DNA from 3 places in the Xanthocytophaga agilis genome. Region 3 is predicted to be linked to each of the others. Evidence: riboswitches for the same ligand, from Rfam matches in the RefSeq annotation. Region 3 holds a riboswitch; each other region holds the start of a gene.
What was found. A riboswitch is a leader RNA that binds a small molecule or an ion and turns the genes downstream of it on or off. The one in region 3 is predicted to bind thiamine pyrophosphate.
Positions count from the first base shown of each region.

Region 1 (7,968 bases), on a different contig from region 3:
AGATCAAAAATACACCAATCCAAACTCTTTTGATTTTCAGATAGCATACAATTCCCTTTTGCTATAGATTCTAGTACGACCTATCCAACTTACAACAGTAAATCCGCTAATTAATAATTGTCTTTTTCTTGTATGCTCTCTTCGTTATCTATGTGAGTAAGAATACGTTATTTGTAAATTTAATATAACTTTTATGTATATATTGAAAATATGTATCTTTTTTTTGTGAAAATTGTAATTTATACTATTCTTTTTTAGTATATTATGGAAAAAATATACATATTGTGATATGTAGTTGTTTAGAGCGATACATAAAAGTGTTTTGTATTATTTTTATTTTTTAATTGTATTTTAACCAATGTCTAAGTATTTGTGTGTCAGATACCATTGGATGAGAACGGTTTATGCTAAGTAGATAATCTTCAGAAAAGCGATTCTAATGTACTGTTAGTCTTAATACCCTTAATTATAACCAAGCCTATTTAATCATATACCCAATTAATCATTACTTATTTCTGAATTATCTCCACATTATGTTTGATTCTAAAAACAGTTTGCAATTATCTGACTATGCACAATTACAGCTATCTCAGGAAGAGATGCGCAGATTTGGTTATAAGGTTATTGATACCATTATCGAGCACTCTGTAGTTCTTAAGGACAAGCCTGTTGTAAATATGGTAGGCCGTCAGCAAATGGAGGCCTTATTGCGGGAGCCCGCACCTCAAAAAGGAGCAAAGTGGGAAGATGTATTCGAACAAGCGATATGGGATATTTTTAGCCATATTATGCATATGAACCATCCACGTCTTTTTGGATGGGTACCAGGTCCCAGCAATTTTGTAAGTGTTATGGCTGATTTGCTGGCCACAGGATTCAATATTACTACTGGGGCATGGATGCTCTCTTCCGGACCCACTCAAATAGAAATCATTGTCATTGATTGGCTTAAGGAGATAATTGGTTTTCCCAAAAAAGCAGGCGGTATTATGGTGGGAGGGGGATCTATTGCAAATCTCAGTGGACTTACTGTTGCCAGAAAGATTAAGCTGAAAGATAAGATTGAGAATGCTGTGTTATATTTCTCAGACCAGGCGCACTGGTCTAATGAACGTGCTGCCTATATCCTGGGATTTGCAACTGACCAGATTCGAAAGATTCCGGTTGGCGCAGATTATTGTATGGATGTAGAATATCTGAGACAACAGATAGAAACAGATAAAGCTGCCGGACTACGTCCATTCTGTATAATTGCAAATGCTGGCACAACCAATACCGGAGCAATTGATTCATTAATGGAAATTTATGCTATCTGTGAGCAGGAAGATATGTGGTTGCATGTTGATGGTGCCTACGGAGCTGCTGCTGCTTTGAGTAAAGAAGCAAAAGAAATGCTGAATGGTATACAGTATGCTCACTCGCTCACTGTAGATCCTCACAAATGGTTTTTCCAACCTTATGAAGTGGGGTGCTTGTTAGTGAAAGAAGATAGATGGCTGGCAGAAACTTTCGATATGACTGCTGATTATATGCGTAATCTTGAAGAATCCATGAATGATGTTAATTTTTATGGAAAAGGTCTTCAGCTTACCCGATGTGACAGAGCACTCAAACTATGGATGTCTATCAAAATATTTGGTCTGGAGAACTTTAGCTCTGCTATTGATCGTGGTATCAAACTAGCAAAGTATGTACAGGATTTGTGGGAAGAGAGGGAGGGATGGCAGGTTATGAGTGATGCCAGGCTTGGTATTGTGACTTTTCGGTATGCGCCAGCTTCTCTTGATGAGAAGATGATTGAAGAACTAAATGATGCTATAGCTCTGGCTGTTGCAGATGATAAGTTTGCATTAACCCCAACTACAAGACTTAACGGAAAGCTGGTGATGCGTATGTGTACCATTAATCCTCGTACATCTGAAGATGATATACTCGAAACAGTTACCCGTATTCAGATGATAGCGAAGGAAGTGTATAACACACTAATGGTAAAACAAGTAGTGGCAGAAGATACTACTGCTGCTATGGTAAATATCGAGTATAAATATATGCAAAAGCAAAATAGTTAAACCTAGTTATAATTCATCCTATAATCTCAAAACCCTTTATCTAATTTATGCTAAACGCTGTTTATTCATCTGCACCTGCACAAGGAACAATTACTTTCAGTGTACTTACTAAAGATGATGTGGAAGGTGCTGTAGACTGCATTGCTTCTACTTTTACTTATGGAGAACCTATGACTAAGTTACTTGGTATTTCCAAAAAGGAATTTGATCATTTTGCAAAGTTGTTTGTAAATAAAGCTGTAACAGATGGATTGTCTGTTGTTGCAAAGGACAGTGTATCTGGAGAAGTTATTGGATGTTTGGTTTGTGAAGATTTTATCACTGAACTTCCTGAAGGGATTGAGACAATCTCAGAAAAGTTCTTCCCAATCTTTGGATTACTGGAAGAGCTGACCAATAAATTTAAAAGCCAGAATGTTGTAGAGCAGGGAGAATTATACCATTTATTTATGGGAGGGGTACGAAAAGAATTTGCTGGAAAAGGGATTATTGATGAACTTACTCTGGAAGCGGAAAAACTTGCACAGTCAAAAAACTTTAAAGGTGCAATTGGAGAAGCAACAGGACCAATCTCTCAGCATGTGTATGTAAATCGCTTTGGTTACCAACCACTTGATATTGTTGAATACAAAGATTTTTTATTTGAGGATACACCTGTATTTGCCGACATTCAGGATTGTGAGAAATGCCAGTTGATTATCAAATATTTCAATAATTAAGTTAAAAAGAATCCCACTGTTTGTGTGCAGTGGGATTCTTTCTTTTATTTGCTTTTAAACCATTGATAAGCTTGCTCAAAAGATGCTGCGAATTTTTCTACAGTATGCAGAGAAACAAACTTTTCTCCCAAGGCTTTCTTATTCGTGATTTCTCCGAAAATGCTTTCAGGCAAATTTAATGCGATTTTCTGTAAACCTGCTTTCTTAAGATCTTCACTCCAAATGTCGTTGACATACTGAGCTGTTTCAGGCAAGCCACCTTTAAACTCGATCAGATCAGCTATCATAAAAGGCGCTTTGTATTTAATGATCGCTTCTGTTATTTTTTGCATACCTTCTTTGGCTTTTGCATCGTTAACGAAACCAATCCATTTATACTCAACAGTTTGATGTGTTGGATTGTACACCACTTCTACGTGGGGGGCCTTGTAATAAGATATCTTTTCCATGATCTTTAAGAAGGAATTTTTATATGTAGTATAACTAATTTATAAATGATCAAACAAAAATAATGTCTTTATTGACTATTTAATAATCATAGAGGGCAGATAATGAACAATGTAATAGATTCTTTTTAAAGAAAGTATATATAGATGGATGCAATAATAGAATAAAAAAAGACAACTGGATATTAAAATTAGCAGTTGCTGTATTTATAAATAAGTAATGAAAAATAGTGCGAATTTTGGAGTTACAATTATTCCTATTTTTCATTTATGTATTTAAAAATCATTTTTATGTTTTTAAGTATAAATGTTCGTGCATTGGCACAATGAAGCTCGTTTAATAAATAAAGAATAAGGTTTGTAGAGTAATTTTATCCCATTTTTTGAAATTTATGTCTTTTAGATGCTTTTGATTACCAGTTTGTTGTATATGTATTATAGGTGATCAGAAATTAATTTTATGCTAACATCAAAAGAACTGCAGGTAAGTTTTTTAGAAGATTAGTCAAACACATACATAAATTTTATACCTTTGCAGTGTTCTCTTTATTTTTTAGAGAACCTATCATACTAAGAGAATACAATTATAATGTAAGAATAATTGGTCTTAGGGGTGCCTTATTATTACGGGCTGAGATCATACCCTTGAACCTGATTCGGTTAGTACCGACGAAGGAAAAGACAAAAGAAGGCTTGTCAGCCCCTGGCATACCTTATGTTTTATCCTGCAAAACTTCAATTGCATTCATGAAGAAATTTACTCTTCTTTTTATGGCAATGATGCTAGCATCTTTGTCATGGGCACAATACACTATTTCGGGTAAAGTAACCTCTGCAGGACAGCCATTGCCAGGCGCTACGGTAAGTCTGCAAAATACTTTTAAAGGCTCTCTCTCAATGACTGATGGCAGATATTATTTGCGTAATCTCCCTTCTGGAAAGTATGTAGTGATAATCAGCTTTATCGGATATGAAAAATTAAGTAGGGAAATCGACTTAACTTCAGATCAGATACTGGATATCGATTTGAAAAAGATGGAATACATAGCAGACGAAATCGTAGTTGCTGCAACAAGAGCTTCGCAGAAATCAGGCACTACTTTTACTTCTGTGGACAAAGCGACACTCGCCAAACAGAATCTTGGACAAGACCTTCCATTTCTATTAAATCAAACTCCTTCTGTTGTCGTTAGTTCTGATGCAGGTGCAGGAGTAGGATATACAGGTATTCGCATTCGGGGAAGTGATCCTACGCGTATTAATGTCACTGTCAATGGTATTCCTCTTAATGATGCGGAATCACATGGAGTGTATTGGGTAAATATGCCCGATTTTGCTTCGTCTGTTGACAATATTCAGATTCAACGGGGTGTTGGTACATCAACAAATGGTGCTGCTTCTTTTGGCGCAAGTGTGAATGTGCAGACAAATCAGCTGAATGAAAAACATTATGCCGAAATCAACAATGCCTATGGATCTTTTAACACCTGGAAACATACTGCCCGGGTAGGTACAGGCCTGATAAATGGGAAATGGACTTTTGACGGACGGCTATCAAAAATCAGTTCAGATGGGTATGTAGACAGAGCGTCCAGCAATCTGAAATCCTTCTTTTTATCGGGTGGATATTATGCTGGTGGCACTATGATTAAGTTCAATGTCTTTTCTGGTAAAGAAGTGACCTATCAGGCATGGAATGGTGTACCTGAATATCTTCTGAAGACGGATCGTACATATAATGCCTATACGTATGATAATCAGACTGATAATTACCAGCAAGATCATTATCAGCTCTTCCTGACACATGAGTTTAATCGTAATTGGAATGCTAACCTAGCACTACATTATACACATGGAGAAGGCTACTATGAAGAATATAAACCAGGAGAGAGCTTGAGTTCCTATAATCTTCCTTCTATTAGTATTGGAGATTCTGTGATTACGGCAACGGATTTAATTCGGAGGCGTTGGTTAAATAATGATTTTTATGGTCTGGTTTGGTCTGTCAGTTATAATACATTAAAACGATTCTCTGCAATATTGGGTGGCGGAGCAAATAATTATACTGGTGAACATTATGGGGAGATAATATGGGCAAGATTTGCCAGTACCAGTGAAATCAGACAACGATATTATAATGATGATGCCAGTAAAGGAGATATCAATTTCTATGCAAAGGGGAATTATGATTTTTCAGACAAGTTTAATGCCTTTTTGGATTTACAATATCGATATATTGCTTACTCATTTCTTGGCTTTGACCATAATCTGCGTAATATAGAGCAATCTGCTACCTATAACTTCTTTAATCCCAAAGTAGGTATTACCTATCTGTTTTCTGATGAAAACAGTGCTTATGCTTCCTATAGTGTCGGCCATCGGGAACCTACCCGGGATGATTTTGTTCAGTCTACTCCAGATAGTCGCCCTAAGCCTGAAAGCTTACAGAATCTGGAGGTAGGATTTCGAAAACAAAATAAGAGCTATCTTCTATCTGCCAATTATTATCTGATGAATTATAAAAATCAACTGGTACTTACCGGGCAAATTAACGATGTAGGTGCATATACCCGAACCAATATTGCACGAAGTTATCGTATGGGAGTTGAAGTAGAAGGAAATGTGAAACTTTCGTCAAAATGGACGCTAGGTGCTAATGCAACGTTCAGTAAAAACAAGATTCGTAACTACCAGGAGTATATTGATAACTACGATACACAGATACAGGAGGTGAAGAAGTATAAAGAGACAGATATTTCATTTTCTCCAAATATTATTGCTGCCGGAACTTTATCCTATAAACCTCTGGCTGGCCTGGAAGTAAGCTGGTTATCTAAATATGTAGGAAAGCAATATCTGGATAATACCTCCAGCAATAATCGTAAACTAAATAGTTTTTTTGTAAACGATATTCGGGTCAACTATATGATTAAACCAAAGTTTGTGAAGGAAATTGGACTCAATTTATTGGTAAACAATCTTTTCAATTACCTGTATGAATCCAACGGATATACATTCAGCTATATCTCTGAAGGTACATTTACTACCGAAAATTATTATTACCCACAAGCAGGAACTAATTTTCTCTTATCTTTAAATCTTAAGTTCTAAGAAAATATAAAACTCATAAACTAAGAGGCAACTTTACAAATACATCATTTGTAAAGTTGCCTCTTAGTTTATGAGTTATTAGTAATAACAAAATTTTGTAAGTTGTGTCTTGTACTCTGTTACTCAATTTACATGCGGTCTTATCTATACGTTATCTCTAAGATTTATATTCCTCTACTACTTTTTGCAGGATCTATCTTGTCAGGTGTAGTTGGATATGTGGTGATAGAAAATTATTCATGGTTAGATGCTCTTTATATGACATCTATTACCGTATCGACAGTTGGATTTACAGAGGTGCATCCTTTATCATCTACAGGAAGGGTCTTTACTATCTTTCTGATATTGTTTAACATCAGCATTTTTACCTATTTTATCACAGTAGTGAGTCGTTTTGTGTTTGATGGGGAGTTTATTCAGTCTTACAAAGCCTTTAAAATGAAAGAAGCCCTTAATGAGATTAGAGATCATGTAATTGTCTGTGGATTTGGACGTAATGGAAGAGAGGCTGCCTCTGTTTTATACAGAAATAAAATTCCATTTGTGGTCGTTGAGATGAACGCGGACAAATTTGAGAATGCAGACTTTCCTTTAACACACAGAATGATAGCAGATGCTACCAAAGATGAAATATTGCTGGAAGCAGGAATAGATCGTGCTCGTTCATTGATTTGTGCTATGCCTAACGATGCAGATAATGTATTTGTAGTATTAACGGCACGCGATCTCAATAGAAAGATTACCATTATTAGTCGTGCTTCAGATTATACCAGTGTTCGCAAACTGAAGATTGCTGGTGCTAACAATGTGATTATGCCTGATACAATAGGAGGGGCGCATATGGCTATGCTCACTCTAATGCCAGACGTAAAAGAATTTATCGACTTACTAAGTACACAGATGAGTGATAACTTTCAGATTGCTGAACTGATTGTGGATAAAAATGTCAGCTTGGTTGATTTGGATGCCTGGCGTACTACTGGTGCTACAGTATTGGGAGTAAAAACAATAGCTGGAGATTATATACTCAATCCTGCTCCGGCTGTTCAGTTACATACTGGTGATCGTTTGATTCTAATGGGAGCACTGGAGCAAATCAGAGATGTAAGTAAAAAAATAGGAGTCTTATAATAAGTTCCGGATTGAGATAGCTGAGAATATGTCGATCCGGAACCACTTATAGCGAATTACTTCAACTCTTTTGACAACTCCTGTGCTTGTTGATGATAAGGATGTGCAGGTGTTTGAGCAATATTTGTCAATAGTTCCTTTGCTTTGTTCGTTTCTTTATTCTGGAAGTAAGCTAATGCAAGATACCACTGTGCCTCATCATAAAATGTAGATGTAGAGGAGATCTGTTTTAGTGTTGTAATGGCTTCAGTGGGCTGTTCCAGTTGCATATGTACATTCGCTTTGTAAAACAAGGCTGAGTCAGATGCGTTTCCTTTATCTTCCAGTGTTTCCAGTATGCCTAATGCCTGTGCATAGTTTTTGGCACGATATAGCTGTAGAGCATGATTTAAAGGATCCTGGTTGGCAGATTGAGTTGCCGTATTTTCATATGGAGTGAAATAGCGTGCAAAAAGTGCATCATGAGAGACATTCGCTTTCAACAGGAGATAT
Region 1 covers NZ_JASJOU010000002.1:213,726-221,693, reverse strand. The annotation lists gene QNI22_RS07720 (pyridoxal phosphate-dependent decarboxylase family protein) at 534-2,069, shown strand; gene QNI22_RS07715 (hypothetical protein) at 2,117-2,788, shown strand; gene QNI22_RS07710 (hypothetical protein) at 2,833-3,237, opposite strand; TPP riboswitch at 3,834-3,929, shown strand; gene QNI22_RS07705 (TonB-dependent receptor) at 3,982-6,345, shown strand; gene QNI22_RS07700 (potassium channel family protein) at 6,478-7,476, shown strand; gene QNI22_RS07695 (tetratricopeptide repeat protein) at 7,533-7,968, opposite strand, start outside.
Region 1: linked by a shared signal. The riboswitch ahead of QNI22_RS07705 (TonB-dependent receptor) and the one ahead of thiM (hydroxyethylthiazole kinase) in region 3 are both predicted to bind thiamine pyrophosphate.

Region 2 (7,968 bases), on a different contig from region 3:
GATACCAGACGAAAAGAAATTAATCTTGTTGTATCCTCAGCTACCGAGCAACGTGTAGAATTTGAAATCCGGTACATTGTTCATAATGCCAGTTGGGAAGCTACCTATGATTTGATTGCAACTGATATCAGTAAGCCTGTATCACTTAAATATAATGCACGTATTTATAATGGTACAGGGATAGACTGGAAAGATGTTAAACTTACGTTGTCAACGGCTGATCCTTCGTTGGAAGCATCACGCCCTTATCTTAGCACCTGGATTTTAAATTATAACTCTGGAGCCAATGAAGGATTGGTACAAAATCAACTTTTTAATCAGCAAAACTGGTCTGCCAAGGAAGAGGGATCGTCAGGAGATGAAGGAATAACAGTTTCTGAATTAGCTGCGACATTTAAAATAGACAAGATCCATACAATTCCAACCAACAAAGATTCGTATCAGATTCATATTTCCGATCACAATCTGAATGCGCTATACGAGTATCTTACCATTCCTAAAGTGGATATGAGTGCTTTTCTGCTAGCAAAAGTTACAGGCTGGAAACAACTAAATCTTATCGATGGCAAAGCCAATGTGTATTTTGGAAATACATACATAGGTGAATCCAACATTAATACACAGCTATTGGGAGATACACTGGACTTATCTCTCGGGCGTGATAATCAGGTAATCGTGAAACGGACCAAAGTCGAAGATTTTGCAGCAAACAAATCCATTGGAGGAAAGAAAAGCGAAGCACTGGTTTACGAAATTTCAATTCGAAACAACCGACCAACCCCTGTTCAAATCAAAATTCAAGATCAGGTACCTATATCTCAGGAAAGTGATATTAGTGTAGAAACAGACGAAATTTCCGGAGCAGAACTGGATACACCATCCGGACGATTACAATGGAAACGCCAGATATCACCAGGGGAAATTGTCAAATACAAAATTGCTTTTACAGTCAAATATCCAAAAAACAAAACTCTTTCGCTGCGAAAAAGCAGGGTTGTACGCACTCCGAGATTCAAGTAACCCCAACATACATGCCAGAAGATCTGGTTTATATAACAAACGCCTGTCCAGTAAGAAGAGACAGGCGTTTTGATAGGTATTCTCAGAAACTTATTTTACTTTGTAGAGAGACCCGGTTTTGATAGCATGCTTCTCCAGCTTTCCTTCCTGAACTAACTTTTCCAGCTGAAGAGTCGACTCTTCTACAGAGACCTCTGCCAAAACGGCGTATTCTTTAGGGGTCAATGTTGGATAATGTGTAAAAAGAGAAAAAGGCGAGTCAATAACAATCTGTTGTTTTTTGGCAGTAGGAAATACTTTCTGGACAGCACCTTCAAAGATCTCATAGGGTTTAAACCCATACACCATACATTGATTATTGTCTGCATCTGAAAAGAACATAGTTGGAAAACCTCTTACACCCAGTGACCGACCATAAGATAAATCTTCTTCAAAAAGTTGTTTCCCTTTCTCCTTAACATCTTCTTTTAACTGAAAAGTATCTAGTCCTACGGCTGCTGCAGCTTTTTGTATATGCTCCCATCGGGTAATGTTCTTTTTCTCCAAAAAGACAAATTCACGCAGCTTACGCAGGAAGGCTACAGCCTTTTCTTTATCCTGTAACTCTGCAGCCTTTACTGCAATAGAAGGAGGATACGAAGAATCCAATGGATCTTCCAGCCATACATCGCCATCAATAGGCATATCATAGTGCAAACTCACTTCGTCCCAATGATATGACACATCACTGGGTTTACTTATTCCTCCACTATTATAACTCCAGTCGGGCAGTAGTCCTCCCATACGATACTCGATATCAATGTACTTTCCGTACTCCAGTTTCAGCTTCCGTAATTGAGGTTCAATACCCCAGCAGGTTGAACAGATCGGATCAGTATAATAGAGTATCTTTACAGGCTTTTGGCCCGCTACCGCTTTTACAGATTCGGTCTTCTCATCTCCTGCTGGTATTTCACATACACCACTTGCGGGATCACATAAAAGTGGATTTTTGATTTCCTGGTTCATTATCTTTTTCTGTTTATCATTGACATCCTTACTCAAAACCGCCTGTTTTCCAGAATGATTCCGACATGATGTATAACTCTTTGTGTAGGATTAATTTGTAACTCGACAGCAAAGTTGGTTACTATTCATCCATCAGTCAATTAGTCAGAAAAATATGACTATATTCCATAATGATTCATGAAACGCTTTTTACTAAAATAGAATACTGCTGACTATTTTTTGTCAAACTAGTGAGCCTTCAAAAACTTTAAATACTCATTGAGCTTAGGAGAGTTCGCATCAACTCTCAGTATAAACTTGTTAATTCCCTCTGCCTGAAAACAATCAAATAAACGCTGAATAACATGCATTTTGGTATTCTTGTCTGCAAGAATTACAAACCGTTCTATATCTTTATCATCTGAAGAAGAAAGAATAGAATGAATGGTTTGCTGAAATGCATTAAATAAAGGCATAGGAATCAAATGAGAATTCCGTTTTTTATTATCTACCAATACACACAGCCATTGTGTTTTGTCCAGATATATTTCTGTGATCTTTCCATCAATTACCGAACATGTATTCCAACTTACTGTATCCGGTAATCTGACATGCATTTCATTAAAATCTCCGAGACCTCGAAAAGAAGAACTAATCATATAAAAAGTAGCAATCATAAATCCTATCACAGCCAGCAGACTGACATCAGGGACTAAGTTTGGGTAGTGTCTGCTTCCAGGTCTCATTTGTTTTTTTCCAATAGGATGCGACACACATTGGAATTCCATATTTATTGTACATTTTTCATGTACTTGCTACAAAACTAAAGAGCTAAACTTTTTTCTAGGAAAGTTCAAACAAGTTTTTATACCTTTGTCCTAAGCTTTAGGGGTGCCTTAACTGGCTGAGATGATACCCTTGGAACCTGATCCGGTTAGTACCGGCGAAGGGAAAAGTACCGCAACACACTATAGTAGTGCTATATCCATAGCATTCTCCTCCTGTGTAGCCACTCCTGAAGTCATAACCTATTTTCAGGAATGGACATCATACTTAACCAAGAATCAAAGACCTTTCCGGATAATTGCACTGTGCAGCAATTGATGGATATTGTTTTGCCTGACAAACAGAAAGGCGTTGCAGTTGCAATCAACCAGGCTGTCATACCCAGACCCAACTGGGGCACCCATACGCTACATCCCAACGACAACGTATTACTCATCAAAGCCACTCAAGGAGGATAATTCTATGACAACCGAACAACCATCCACACACACCATTTCCTGTGATCCCTTTCCTGGCTCACAAAAGATCTATGTCAAAGGTAATCTGCATGACATTGAAGTAGCCATGCGTGAAATCTCTCTAACAGATACCAAACTGTCATCCGGCAACAAAGAAACGAATGCTCCGGTTACAGTATATGACACCAGTGGACCCTATACAGATCCGGCCATTGCTATTGATGTGCGCAAAGGATTGCCTCGCTTACGCCAAAGCTGGATTACGAAACGGGGAGATGTAGAACAACTTCCTGAGATTACATCTGACTATGGCAAAAAACGACTGTATGACACCTCGCTGGATCATCTTCGGTTTGAACACATTCAGAAACCATTACGAGCCAAAGCAGGAAACAATGTCACTCAGCTTCATTATGCCAAAAAAGGGATTATTACACCTGAAATGGAATACATAGCCATTCGGGAAAATCAGCGCATCGATTACTTGAAAGACCTATTAAATGGACAATACGAAACCCTAGCTCAACAACACGCAGGCCATTCTTTTGGAGCCAACACACCCAAAGGACTCATTACACCAGAGTTTGTACGACAGGAAGTAGCAGCAGGAAGAGCTGTAATCCCATCCAATATCAACCATCCAGAAAGTGAATCCATGATTATTGGACGCAACTTTCTAGTAAAGATCAATGCCAATCTGGGCAACAGTGCAGTCTCATCCAGCATTGAAGAAGAAGTAGAAAAAGCTGTATGGGCCTGTCGCTGGGGAGCAGATACCATCATGGATTTGTCTACAGGCAAAAATATACATGAAACCCGTGAGTGGATTATACGCAATTCCCCTGTACCCATCGGAACAGTTCCTATCTATCAGGCGCTGGAAAAAGTAGGTGGACGTCCGGAAGCACTGACATGGGAAATATTTCGGGATACGATCATTGAACAGGCTGAGCAGGGAGTGGATTATTTTACCATTCACGCAGGGGTGTTGTTACGTTATATTCCACTTACAGCCAAGCGAGTCACAGGTATTGTTTCCAGAGGCGGTTCTATTATGGCCAAATGGTGTCTGGCGCATCATAAGGAGAACTTCCTGTATACTCACTTTGAGGAACTTTGTGAAATCATGAAACAGTATGATGTTTCTTTCTCTCTAGGTGATGGTTTGCGTCCGGGTTCGATTGCCGATGCCAATGATGCAGCTCAGTTTGCTGAACTGGAGACCTTAGGAGAACTCACCAAAATAGCTTGGAAACACGACGTACAGGTTATTATCGAAGGCCCTGGTCATGTGCCTATGCATCTGATCAAAGAGAATATGGACAAACAACTGAAAGAATGCCATGAGGCACCTTTCTATACATTAGGGCCATTAACAACAGACATTGCTCCTGGTTATGATCATATTACATCTGCTATTGGTGCAGCCATGATTGGTTGGTTTGGTACAGCTATGCTTTGTTATGTTACGCCCAAAGAACACCTGGGTCTACCAAATAAGAAAGATGTAAAAGATGGAGTAATTGCCTATAAAATTGCCGCTCATGCAGCCGACCTGGCAAAAGGACATCCGGGAGCACAATACCGGGACAACGCCCTGAGCAAAGCCCGCTTTGAGTTTCGCTGGGAAGATCAGTTTAACCTTTCACTGGACCCAGATACTGCACGCGAATTTCATGATGAAACGCTTCCTGCTGACGGGGCCAAGGTCGCCCACTTCTGCTCTATGTGCGGACCTAAATTCTGCTCTATGCATATTACTCAGGAAATCCGTGACTTTGCAGAAAAGAATATGGTAGAGAAATCGGAGGAATTTAAACAACAGGGAAGCGAACTGTACTTGTAAGTTATTCACTATGGCCTGTTGTGGTTCCTGTAAATCAACCACAACAGGTTTAAAATGATACCAGCTATGGATCTTATTGTACTATCCAGTCCGGAAGCTATTGAGAAAGAAGCACAGATAGTCAATGTTCTTTTTGAGGAAGGATTGTCTGTATTTCACTGTCGTAAACCTCAATGGTCTGCTGATCAGGTAGCTGAGCTTATACAGGGTATTGCGCTTCCCTACCGAAGCCAGATTACTATTCATCAACATCATAAACTGGCAGAAGAATTAGGATTACAACGCCTGCATTACACTGAGGCAAATAGAAAAACAGTTTCACAAACCGAGTTGTCTTTACATCGGCAGAAGGATATTACGCTTTCAACTTCCCTGCATCAACTTAGTGACTATAATACTACAGCTCAGCAGTTTGATTATGTGTTTTATGGACCTGTCTTCAACAGCATTTCCAAACAAGGGTATACGGCTGTTGTATCAGGTGACTTTCAGTTACCGCCACGCCAATCCACTCAAGCAAAACGCATTGGATTAGGGGGTATAGATGAAACCAATATACACCAGGCAGCAGCCTACGGTTTCGAGGGTGTAGCAGTATTAGGTACGCTATGGACACAACCACAGAAAGCGGTACAACGATTCAGAAGTTTAAAGCGCATTACAGACACCTACTAATAAAACATATGGTAAGTAAACTTCATTATATCTCTCAGGGACATAGTCCAGCCGAACAATTACGCAACATTCAACGTGCCCTGGATGCTGGTTGTGACTGGATACAGCTGCGCTGGAAAAATGTGCCAGCCCAGGAAGTAGAACAGGTAGCTATTGCCATCAGAGCCTTGTGCGAACCCTATAGGGCGAAACTGATTATCAACGACTTCCCGGATGTTGCCCATGCAGTAGATGCACATGGTGTACATCTTGGCCTCACAGATATGTCGGTAGCAGTTGCCCGTCAGATTGTTGGTCCGGATAAAATTATTGGAGGAACAGCCAATACCCTGGAAGATATACTCCAGCGCGTAGATGAACAATGTACCTATGTAGGCCTCGGACCCTTCCGGTTTACTACCACCAAAGAAAAACTCAGCCCAATATTAGGCCTGGAAGGATACCATGCCATTATGCACCAACTGCGTTCCAGAGCCATTTCTATCCCGATTATTGCCATTGGTGGATTACAACAGGAAGATCTTCCCGCTTTACTCAAAACAGGAGTACACGGAATAGCCGTCTCAGGCTTAATCACACAAAGTGCAGAAAAAGAAACCCTAGTCACAAACCTCAAAGCATTACTGGATGAAGAACAGATTCAGGTATAGTCCTACTTATCAACTAAAGCAGATATGCATATAAAACCTCCTTCTGCTGTTCTCCTGAAAGGATCTATACCTTGTTGTCCTTCTGAAAGAAAATTGTGACAAATAGAGCCATGTTTACTCTCTGAGAGAAGAAATACACTCCAATCGTAAAGGTCGCCGGTCTTGCCACGCCTGTCCCGACAAGGGCGGGAAGGTCCTTTCAGGAGGACAAAAAAAGAGGTAGTGACTATTTCAGGAAGACAGAGAAGGGATAAACTTTTCAGAAGGAAAAAGCAGAGTTAATATTTAATACAAAGAAGTTACAAAGAGAGTTATGATCACTTCAATCGTGTGTGGTAGTGTAGGTGCGTTGGCAATCTTTTCTCCGCGAGGTTGGCCTTTGGCCTTGCGGGCAGAAGGATCGGAGAAAAGTGCCCTTTTTTGCTCACACACAAATCTGGCTCACCAAATTCTCATTTGGTGCCCTGTTTTTTGGGCAAGCAAAAAATGAAGAAGCTTGTGGAAGAACAATGCAAGAGACAATAAAGCAACTTAGGAATACTAAGCTCTTTTGGATAAATAAAAGCTGCAAGTAGAATATAGAAATTTACTCAAAGAACGTAGTATCACATTACTATAATAATTTCAAAATCAATGACAAAACCACTCATTATAGCAGGAAAAACCTTTTCCTCCCGCCTCTTTCTAGGCACCGGAAAATTTGCCTCTGCCCAACAAATGCAGGATGCCATACTTGCATCAGGCACAGAACTCGTCACTGTAGCGTTGAAACGTGTCGATGTTCACAATCCTCAGGATCGATTACTGGATCACCTGAAACATCCCAGAATCAATCTGCTACCCAATACCTCCGGTGTACGCAATGCACGGGAAGCCGTATTTGCAGCCCAACTGGCACGGGAAGCCTTGGAAACCAATTGGGTAAAGTTGGAAATACATCCAGATCCCCGGTACCTGATGCCTGACCCAATAGAAACCCTTAAAGCCACTGAAGAACTGGCCAAACTAGGTTTTATTGTATTGCCATACATTCATGCAGATCCGGTCTTATGCAAACGGCTCGAAGAGGCAGGTACTGCAGCCGTGATGCCTCTCGGTTCGCCCATTGGCAGCAACAAGGGGCTAAAAACCCTGGACTTTCTGGAAATCATTATCGAACAAAGCAATGTTCCTGTCATTGTTGATGCAGGTATTGGAGCTCCCTCCGATGCAGCCAAAGCTATGGAACTGGGTGTAGATGCGGTACTGGTTAATACAGCCATTGCAGCTTCTGAAAATCCGGTTCAGATGGCAACAGCCTTCAAAATCGCTACCGAATGTGGCCGTATAGCCCATGACGCCTGTCTGGCCAAATCGGTGACTCATGCTATAGCTTCCAGTCCTTTAACTGCTTTTTTAGATGATTAACTTTCAGGCTCTTTTTGACAGACAGGACTGGGAACAGGTAAAATCATCTATCTATGCCAAGACAGAGACAGATGTAGAAAAAGCATTGTCCTCCTCAAAGCGTACAGTAGAAGACTTTAAAGCATTGATTTCGCCTGCT
Region 2 covers NZ_JASJOU010000003.1:33,296-41,263, forward strand. The annotation lists gene QNI22_RS10580 (DUF4139 domain-containing protein) at 1-1,020, shown strand, start outside; gene QNI22_RS10585 (ClpXP adapter SpxH family protein) at 1,111-2,064, opposite strand; gene QNI22_RS10590 (hypothetical protein) at 2,256-2,795, opposite strand; TPP riboswitch at 2,885-2,976, shown strand; gene thiS (sulfur carrier protein ThiS) at 3,048-3,251, shown strand; gene thiC (phosphomethylpyrimidine synthase ThiC) at 3,256-5,097, shown strand; gene QNI22_RS10605 (thiamine phosphate synthase) at 5,164-5,772, shown strand; gene QNI22_RS10610 (thiamine phosphate synthase) at 5,706-6,422, shown strand; gene QNI22_RS10615 (thiazole synthase) at 7,056-7,829, shown strand; gene thiH (2-iminoacetate synthase ThiH) at 7,822-7,968, shown strand, end outside.
Region 2: linked by a shared signal. The riboswitch ahead of thiS (sulfur carrier protein ThiS) and the one ahead of thiM (hydroxyethylthiazole kinase) in region 3 are both predicted to bind thiamine pyrophosphate.

Region 3 (7,968 bases):
TAAGACGGGGTAGGATGTGGGCAATATCTGGGGTAAGATTAAGGACCTGACAATGAGGCGGGGTAAGAGAGGTAAGATTCTCTCTATATTATATATATAAATATTCTATTCTATTTATAGTATATATAGCTCTCTGTTTCCTCTTTTTTCTGTATCTTCTGGAAGTGTTTCAGGCCAAAAAAACGACCCATCTCACCCCGTCTCATTGTCAGGTAGTTACATCTATCCCCAATCCTTCCCCTATCTTTCCACGTTTACCCCGCTTCTTGTAGAAAGCATCTTTCCTTGACCCAATACCCCCATAACGTTTGGTTTTATTACTTCACTGGATGGCTTTAGGCCACGTAAGAATTGCTTCTGTAATCTATGTCCTTACTGCTTCACAAGATCCCTCCAAAATCACCTATTCAACCTTTTGTGGCAGGAGTCTTTTTAACAAGCTCAGAAGACCTCAGACAGGCTTCCAGGCATTGAGTACATAGGCATCATTCCAGAAGGTCCATTCCATTCTACAGGAGAACCTGAAAACCTCCTGCATTTGGGCTCTGAGGCTATCTGTTGTTTGAGCTGCCAAAGTATTGGTAATTTCCAGCATTTGGGTAACCAGGGTATCAAATTCATCTCCGGCATAGGTATCAATCCATTGCTGATAAGGATTAGGAGTAGCAGCATGTTTCAGTATATACTTTCCCACTTCCCGGTAAATCCAGAAACAAGGCAGTACGGCGGCTACTCCAACTTCCAATGGCTGAATAGCAGTAGTGGATACTAAGAAATGAGTATAGGCAAAGCACCCAGGCATCTTTTCCGGTCCCCCTGTAATGTTATATAAACGAAAATAATTTTCGTGTAAGGCTTTTTCTACGATTACTGCCCCCTGAGCAAACTGAAGGAATTGTAACATGTGCGACTGATCAGTAGCTTTAACAGCCAAAAGAGCTAAAGCTTTGCCAAAATCAGCCAGATACAGAGCATCCTGCTGGATATAATACCGAAACTTCTCCTCCGGCAAACAACCATCAGATAACTGTTGGATAAAATCAGTATTAGTTATAAAGTTGTAAATATCCAGATTATTATTCCAAAGACTTTCCGAAAAGGTACTCATATAAAACTAAGAGAATAAAAGAGTTTACTATGAAGCATGTGAGAGAACTTCAATAGCTAAAAATTATTTTATGACCAGTATGAAAAGAAATGATGCACCGGACCATGTCCTGATCCGAGTGTATATTCAGCACCCGCTTTCAATGCATTTGTCAGATATTCCTTAGCTGCAACAACAGCCTCAGATACAGACAATCCGTTTGCCAGCCCAGCTGCAATCGCAGACGAAAGAGTACAGCCCGTCCCATGAGAATTAACAGTATGGACACGTTCCGAGGTAAGCGTGCTTAACTGGTCAGTTTGTGCATGATATAAAATATCAACACTTTCATTACCTTCCAGATGTCCGCCTTTCAATAAAATATATCCCTGAGTTAACTGAGCCAGTTCAATAACCGACTCTTTCATTTCTGTTATATCCTGAATATTCTTACCTGTCAATACAGCAGCTTCGGGTAAGTTGGGAGTAATAACAGTTGCGATAGGAAGTAAATATCTTTTTAGGCTTTCAATCGCCTCATCCTGTAGTAGCTTGTCACCACTTTTAGCAACCATAACAGGGTCCAGCACAATATTTCTAACTCGGTATCCCTGTAACGTTTCGGCAATCGCTTCAATAATATCGGCACGATGAATCATTCCTATTTTCACAGCATCTGTACCAATATCTGTCAAAACGGCTTCCAGTTGTGCAACAACAAAATCAGCAGATACAGAAGAGATAGCACTTACTGATTGGGTATTTTGAGCAGTTAATGCAGTGATAACAGACATCCCATAACACCCCAATGCAGCAAACGTTTTCAAATCAGCCTGAATGCCTGCACCTCCTCCACTGTCTGAACCAGCAATTGTCAATACACGTTTATAGATTTTCATGCGTTTTCGATAAGTTGAATTAAAGTTCGTGTTGCATCATACGGAGACGCGGTTCCACAAATGGCAGAGACAACGGCAACTCCAGTTACTCCCGTTTGGATAACTTGTTGAATATTTGTCTGATTAATCCCCCCAATAGCGTATGTACTATGTTTGGTTTGTGTACACAAACTTCTTAACCCCTCAACGCCAAGTTCAGAGGTTGTGTCCAGTTTTGTAGTTGTCGAAAAGATAGACGCAATCCCTACATAATCTACATCCAGAGCATTGGCAGTAGTTAGCTCAGGCAGATTATTAACAGACAAACCAATAATTTTTGTATAGCCCATTAGTTCTCTTGCCTGGGTATAAGACATATCGTCTTGTCCAATATGTACTCCATCTGCATCAACTGCCACAGCAACCTCTACTCGATCATTGATGATCAATTTAGCATTATACATTTGGGTAATAGCCAACACCTTATGAGCCAAGGCAATAAAATCTTCTATTGACAGATCTTTTTCCCGTAACTGAACCCAATTTACACCAGCCTTACACGCTTGCTCGACCACATATTCAACATTGTGTCCTGCCTGTTGACAAATAAGACTATCTGTCACTAAATATAATTTTGACATACTTTATTCTCCCCTGGCTATACGATAAGAGTACCCAAATAGTAAGTTAACATAATAATTGATATAACCACAGGAATACCTTTCCTATTTATGATGTTACTTGCAAACGATACAGAATATCGTCTCCTGTTAACTTATGCAGCGTATCTAAGAAATTAACCTGAAGACTGCCAGGATATGGATTTTTCTCTGCTGCGATTTCCCCACTTATTCCCATAACAGCCATTGCATGAGCAGCAGCTTCAAAGTAATTTGGATTAACAGCTACAAATGCCCCAATCAATGCAGTAGCAGTGCATCCCATTCCAGTCACCTTAGACATAAGGGGATGTCCGTTAGCGGTTGATACCATATTATCCTGATGTATAATAAAATCAGTCGCTCCACTGATAACCACTGTAGAGTTATACTTCTTGCTTAAAAAATACGCAGCATTCAGAGCAGATTCAGACCCATAGATGCTATCCACACCTTTTGTTTGAGCATCCAATCCGGCTAGAGCCATTATTTCTGAAGCGTTTCCACGAATGACAGAAGGTGGTGTAGCTTGGATTAATTGAGTGCTGATTTTATTCCGATAAGACGTAGCCCCCACTCCTACCGGATCAAATACGATGGGCTTGTTGAGTTTATGTGCCTGTTTCATTGCCAATTCCATTCCACCCACAAAATTTGTATCCAGTGTACCTATATTAACAACCAATGCCTGTGAAATGGAAACAAACTCTTCCACTTCTTCTGTTGCATGCACCATCGCTGGAGATGCACCTATTGCCAGTAAAGCATTGGCAGTAGTATTCATAACCACAAAGTTGGTAATATTATGTATTAAAGGTTGGGCAGATCGAATGGCCTGGATATCACGCCAGATTTGATGCGGATTGAGTTGCATGTTATTCCGTTTATTTGTCCAAAATAACAACTCAGGGGATGACAAAACCGCATCCAACTTTTTCCTACGACCGTATGAACAGTATCAGGTTGTGAGGGTTTGATCTCAGTCAGTAAAAATACTGACACCCCTAAAGTTGACAATGCCAAAAGTAAGCGAAACGAATGGAAATACAAATATTTCCTCAGATCATATCACAATTCTATAGAATGAGGAAGGGCTATTCGTAAAAATGTAGGTAGGATTGTCTGATAAGTAAATGCTATTTTATCCGGATCTGCTAGATAACGTATCATTTCATGATACTTATCAATTCCATAGTTGGCAATAATAATCTCTCTTTTATCTTTTGTATCCAGGTGACGCAACATACCAGCCGCATCAATCTCAGGGTGAAATTGCGTTCCAAAGAAAGCTTCATCGAAACGAATAGCCATTACAGCCCGCTCCAGATCAATAAGAGGTCTTAGCTTTTCATAACAGAGAATCTGCCCACCCCACTCTTTCAGTTTTATTTCATTAATCTGTGTTACTTGCCAGTCTCGGCTATCTACCACCCAAAATGGATCATCCAGATTTTCAAAGTATAATTCCTGAAGTCCATGAACAGTACGATGCACAGGAAAAATACCGAAGGCATGTGATTTACGCTGAGTGAGAACACCTAATTCAAAATATCGACAGAAAATCTGAAAGGAATGGCTTATCAGAAAAACGTATTTTTTATGTTCAGGAAATCTTCTGTTGTAATCACGAAGGTTATTCATCAATTCAAAAAACAAAAGCTCCCATTCTGTCCCTTCACTTTCAACAGGACTACCTGGACCACCTGTAGAAATATACAGATCATAACTCAGATCAGGTATTTCGTTTTTCTGTCTTACATCAAAAATAGTAAAAGAAACATCTACAGTAGTAGTTTGAGCAAAAGATAACATTAATTCTTTTATACACCGTATTCCTTCATTGGCTGATCCATCATACAAATCCAGAATAGCAATTCTCATATCTTTCATTATTTTTTACTTACTATAGAATATTATCAAGACAGAACTATTTGCAAATAAACACATAGTCAGAAAAAAAGCTTCTCAAAAGCGACAAAAATATAACATAAGTACAACTATTCCATGTAAATAACGATTCTATTTGTATAACACTGTATCGAAAATCTTTACCATCCTAACGAATCCTATTATTATCCATTACTTATCCATATATTATCCAAAAATTAATTAAAATTAACACTTAACATAATTATAACTATAACCACAGAAAAAGTTTTCACGTGAAAAGCTTTAAACAAACGAATAAACTAGTAATCAATAGCTTACAGCGAAAACACGTTGTACCGACACAACATAAAACTCTAGCAGAGTTATTATAGAAATGTAGAGATGGCAGACAAAGTAACTAATGAAATATCGCTACCAGTTAATGAGTACACTGGTAGCCAAAACATAGAAGACTCTATGAAAACTTGCAAGTCTCATTTTTCCAAAAACAAGATTTTTTTGAGGCAGCGTTTACTATTTTTTCAGGAAATTCACTCTCTGTTTACTCCAGATAAATCAAATAATAAATAAAAATAATACAATAAAAAAATAATATAAACAGACAAAACAAAAAAAATATGACTGAAAAACAAATACTTACTTATTCATAGTCATTACTCATGTTTACATATAAAGCCATTATACAACTAAAGAAAAGTAAAACGCCATAAATTACATTTCAATTGCTACCCGTATGAATACTTGTAATTATCATACATAGTAGTAAATTCGGACTTGTAAAAATTCATTTGGATACTGGCTTATAAAGTTGCGTGGTTGTACCTCGGACTATATCCAACCAGCATAGAAACAATTAATTTACTATACGATGAAATATGACATTCTTGTTGTAGGAGGAGGAATTGTAGGATTAGCTACAGCACTTCGTCTAAAGAAAAACAAACCTGACCTAAAAATTATTCTTCTTGAAAAAGAAAAGCAATTAGCCAAACATCAGACAGGTAATAATAGTGGGGTGATCCATTCGGGCATCTACTATAAACCTGGTAGTCTAAAAGCTACTAATTGTATCAATGGGTACAATGAACTACTTGAGTTCTGCAGAGAGAATGATATAAAATTTGACCTGTGTGGCAAGATTATAGTAGCAACAAGCCAGGAAGAACTTCCTGCACTGGAAAATATCTATAATCGCGGTATTCAAAACGGACTTACAGATATCCGAAAAATTTCACAGGCAGAGATTCGGGAACATGAACCACACTGTAGTGGCATTTCTGGAATCTGGGTTCCTTACACAGGCATCATTGACTATACAGACGTATCTTATAAATATGCAGAAGTTTTCAAAAAGCTAGGAGGCGAAATTCTGCATGAACAAAAAGTACTGGATATTAAACCTGGAAGCACTTCAACAGAAGTAATTACAGATAAACAAACCTTTGAGACTAAGTTGGTTATCAACTGTGCTGGCCTATTCTCTGACAAGATTGCAGCTCTCACTCACAAAAATATCAATGTCCGGATTATCCCCTTCCGAGGAGAGTATTACGAAATAAAGAAAGAGAAAGAATACCTGGTGAAAGGACTTATCTATCCTGTTCCTGATCCTAATTTCCCATTCCTAGGAGTTCACTTCACACGTATGGTCAAAGGTGGTGTTGAAGCTGGTCCGAATGCTGTATTTTCATTTAAACGCGAAGGGTATAAAAAAACAGATTTTAACTGGAGCGATTTTTCAGAGTCTATTGCCTGGCCAGGATTCCGTAAAGTAGCAGCCAAATACTGGCGTACCGGTTTGGGAGAATATTATCGTTCTTTTTCCAAAGCAGCTTTTACTAAAGCACTCCAAAAACTTATCCCTGAAATTCAGGAAAATGATCTCATTCCAGGAAATGCGGGAGTACGGGCACAAGCTTGCGACCGAACAGGTGGTTTGATCGATGATTTCATGATTTTAGAAGATAAGCATATCATAAATGTTTGTAATGCCCCCTCTCCTGCTGCCACGTCCTCTCTTTCGATAGGAAAAACAGTCGCAGAAATGGCTTTGCAACGGTTTAATTCTGAGAAAAAAGAGATCGTCCTTAATTAATATACTATTGGTTACTGTACTAGTAAAATCTTTTCCTCTGGCTGTGAAGTTGGTAAGTAGAAGATTAGGGGAATTGTACGACTTTTTTTGAATTTATTTTAGTTTTTTCATAAACCCCTACCTCATCTTTACAACTATTCCCTTATGAAAGCAGTTATTTTTGCTGGTGGATTTGGTACTCGTATCAGCGAAGAAAGTGGTATCCGTCCAAAACCTATGGTTGAAATTGGTGGCAAACCTATTCTTTGGCACATTCTTAAAATTTATTCACACCATGGAATTAATGATTTTGTAATTTGCTGCGGATACAAGCAACATATTATAAAAGATTATTTTGCAGATTATTATCTGTTAAACTCTGATGTTACCTTTGACCTGCGTACCAATACTATGTCTATTCATAGAACTCCCAAAGAGTCATGGAAGGTTACATTAGTAGATACAGGAGAAGACACAATGACAGGAGGTCGTTTGAAACGGGTGGAAGAATATGTAGGTAATAGTAGTTTTTGTCTTACCTATGGTGATGGTGTAAGTAATGTAAATATCACTGAACTGGTTGAATATCATAAGAAAGGAAACAAACTAGCTACATTAACAGCTGTTCAGCAACCTGGTCGTTTTGGTGCATTTACACTAACAGATGAAGACACCTCTATTCACTCATTTAAAGAAAAACCAACAGGTGATGGTGGTGCTCCATGGATCAATGGCGGTTTCTTTGTATTGGAACCCGGCATCTTTAAGTATCTGAAAGATGATACAACAATCTGGGAACGTGAGCCTATGGAAAAATTAGCAGAAGATGGTCAGCTGCAAGCTTATCGCCATACAGGATTCTGGCAACCAATGGATACACTTCGTGATAAAGTCGTACTGGAAGAAATGTGGCATCAGAAGAAAGCTCCCTGGAAAGTGTGGCAATAGTTGTCTATTATATATAGCAATTCATAATACCTGTTCAATCATTCAAATCTTACTAACAATCTACTTTACATGAAAATCCTCATTACTGGAAATATGGGCTATGTAGGTCCTGGAGTAGTAGCACATCTACGTAGTGTATTTCCTCAAGCGACATTGATTGGATATGATATGGCATACTTTGCCAATTGTTTAACCAATGCCGATTTCCTACCTGAAAGCAAACTGGATGAACAATTATTTGGTGATATCCGTAACGTTCCGGCTTCTATTCTGGAAGGTGTAGATGCGGTTGTCCATTTGGCAGCAGTTTCTAACGATCCAATGGGCAACAAATATGAAGAGGTAACGATTGATGTAAACCATAAATCGAGCATTGCGCTGGCTGAAAAAGCAAAAGCAGCAGGTGTTAAATCATTTATATTTGCATCTAGT
Region 3 covers NZ_JASJOU010000001.1:1,043,345-1,051,312, reverse strand. The annotation lists gene tenA (thiaminase II) at 452-1,108, opposite strand; gene thiD (bifunctional hydroxymethylpyrimidine kinase/phosphomethylpyrimidine kinase) at 1,177-1,986, opposite strand; gene thiE (thiamine phosphate synthase) at 1,983-2,606, opposite strand; gene thiM (hydroxyethylthiazole kinase) at 2,695-3,498, opposite strand; TPP riboswitch at 3,543-3,640, opposite strand; gene QNI22_RS04355 (glutamine amidotransferase-related protein) at 3,693-4,505, opposite strand; gene lhgO (L-2-hydroxyglutarate oxidase) at 5,383-6,609, shown strand; gene rfbF (glucose-1-phosphate cytidylyltransferase) at 6,754-7,536, shown strand; gene QNI22_RS04340 (NAD-dependent epimerase/dehydratase family protein) at 7,606-7,968, shown strand, end outside.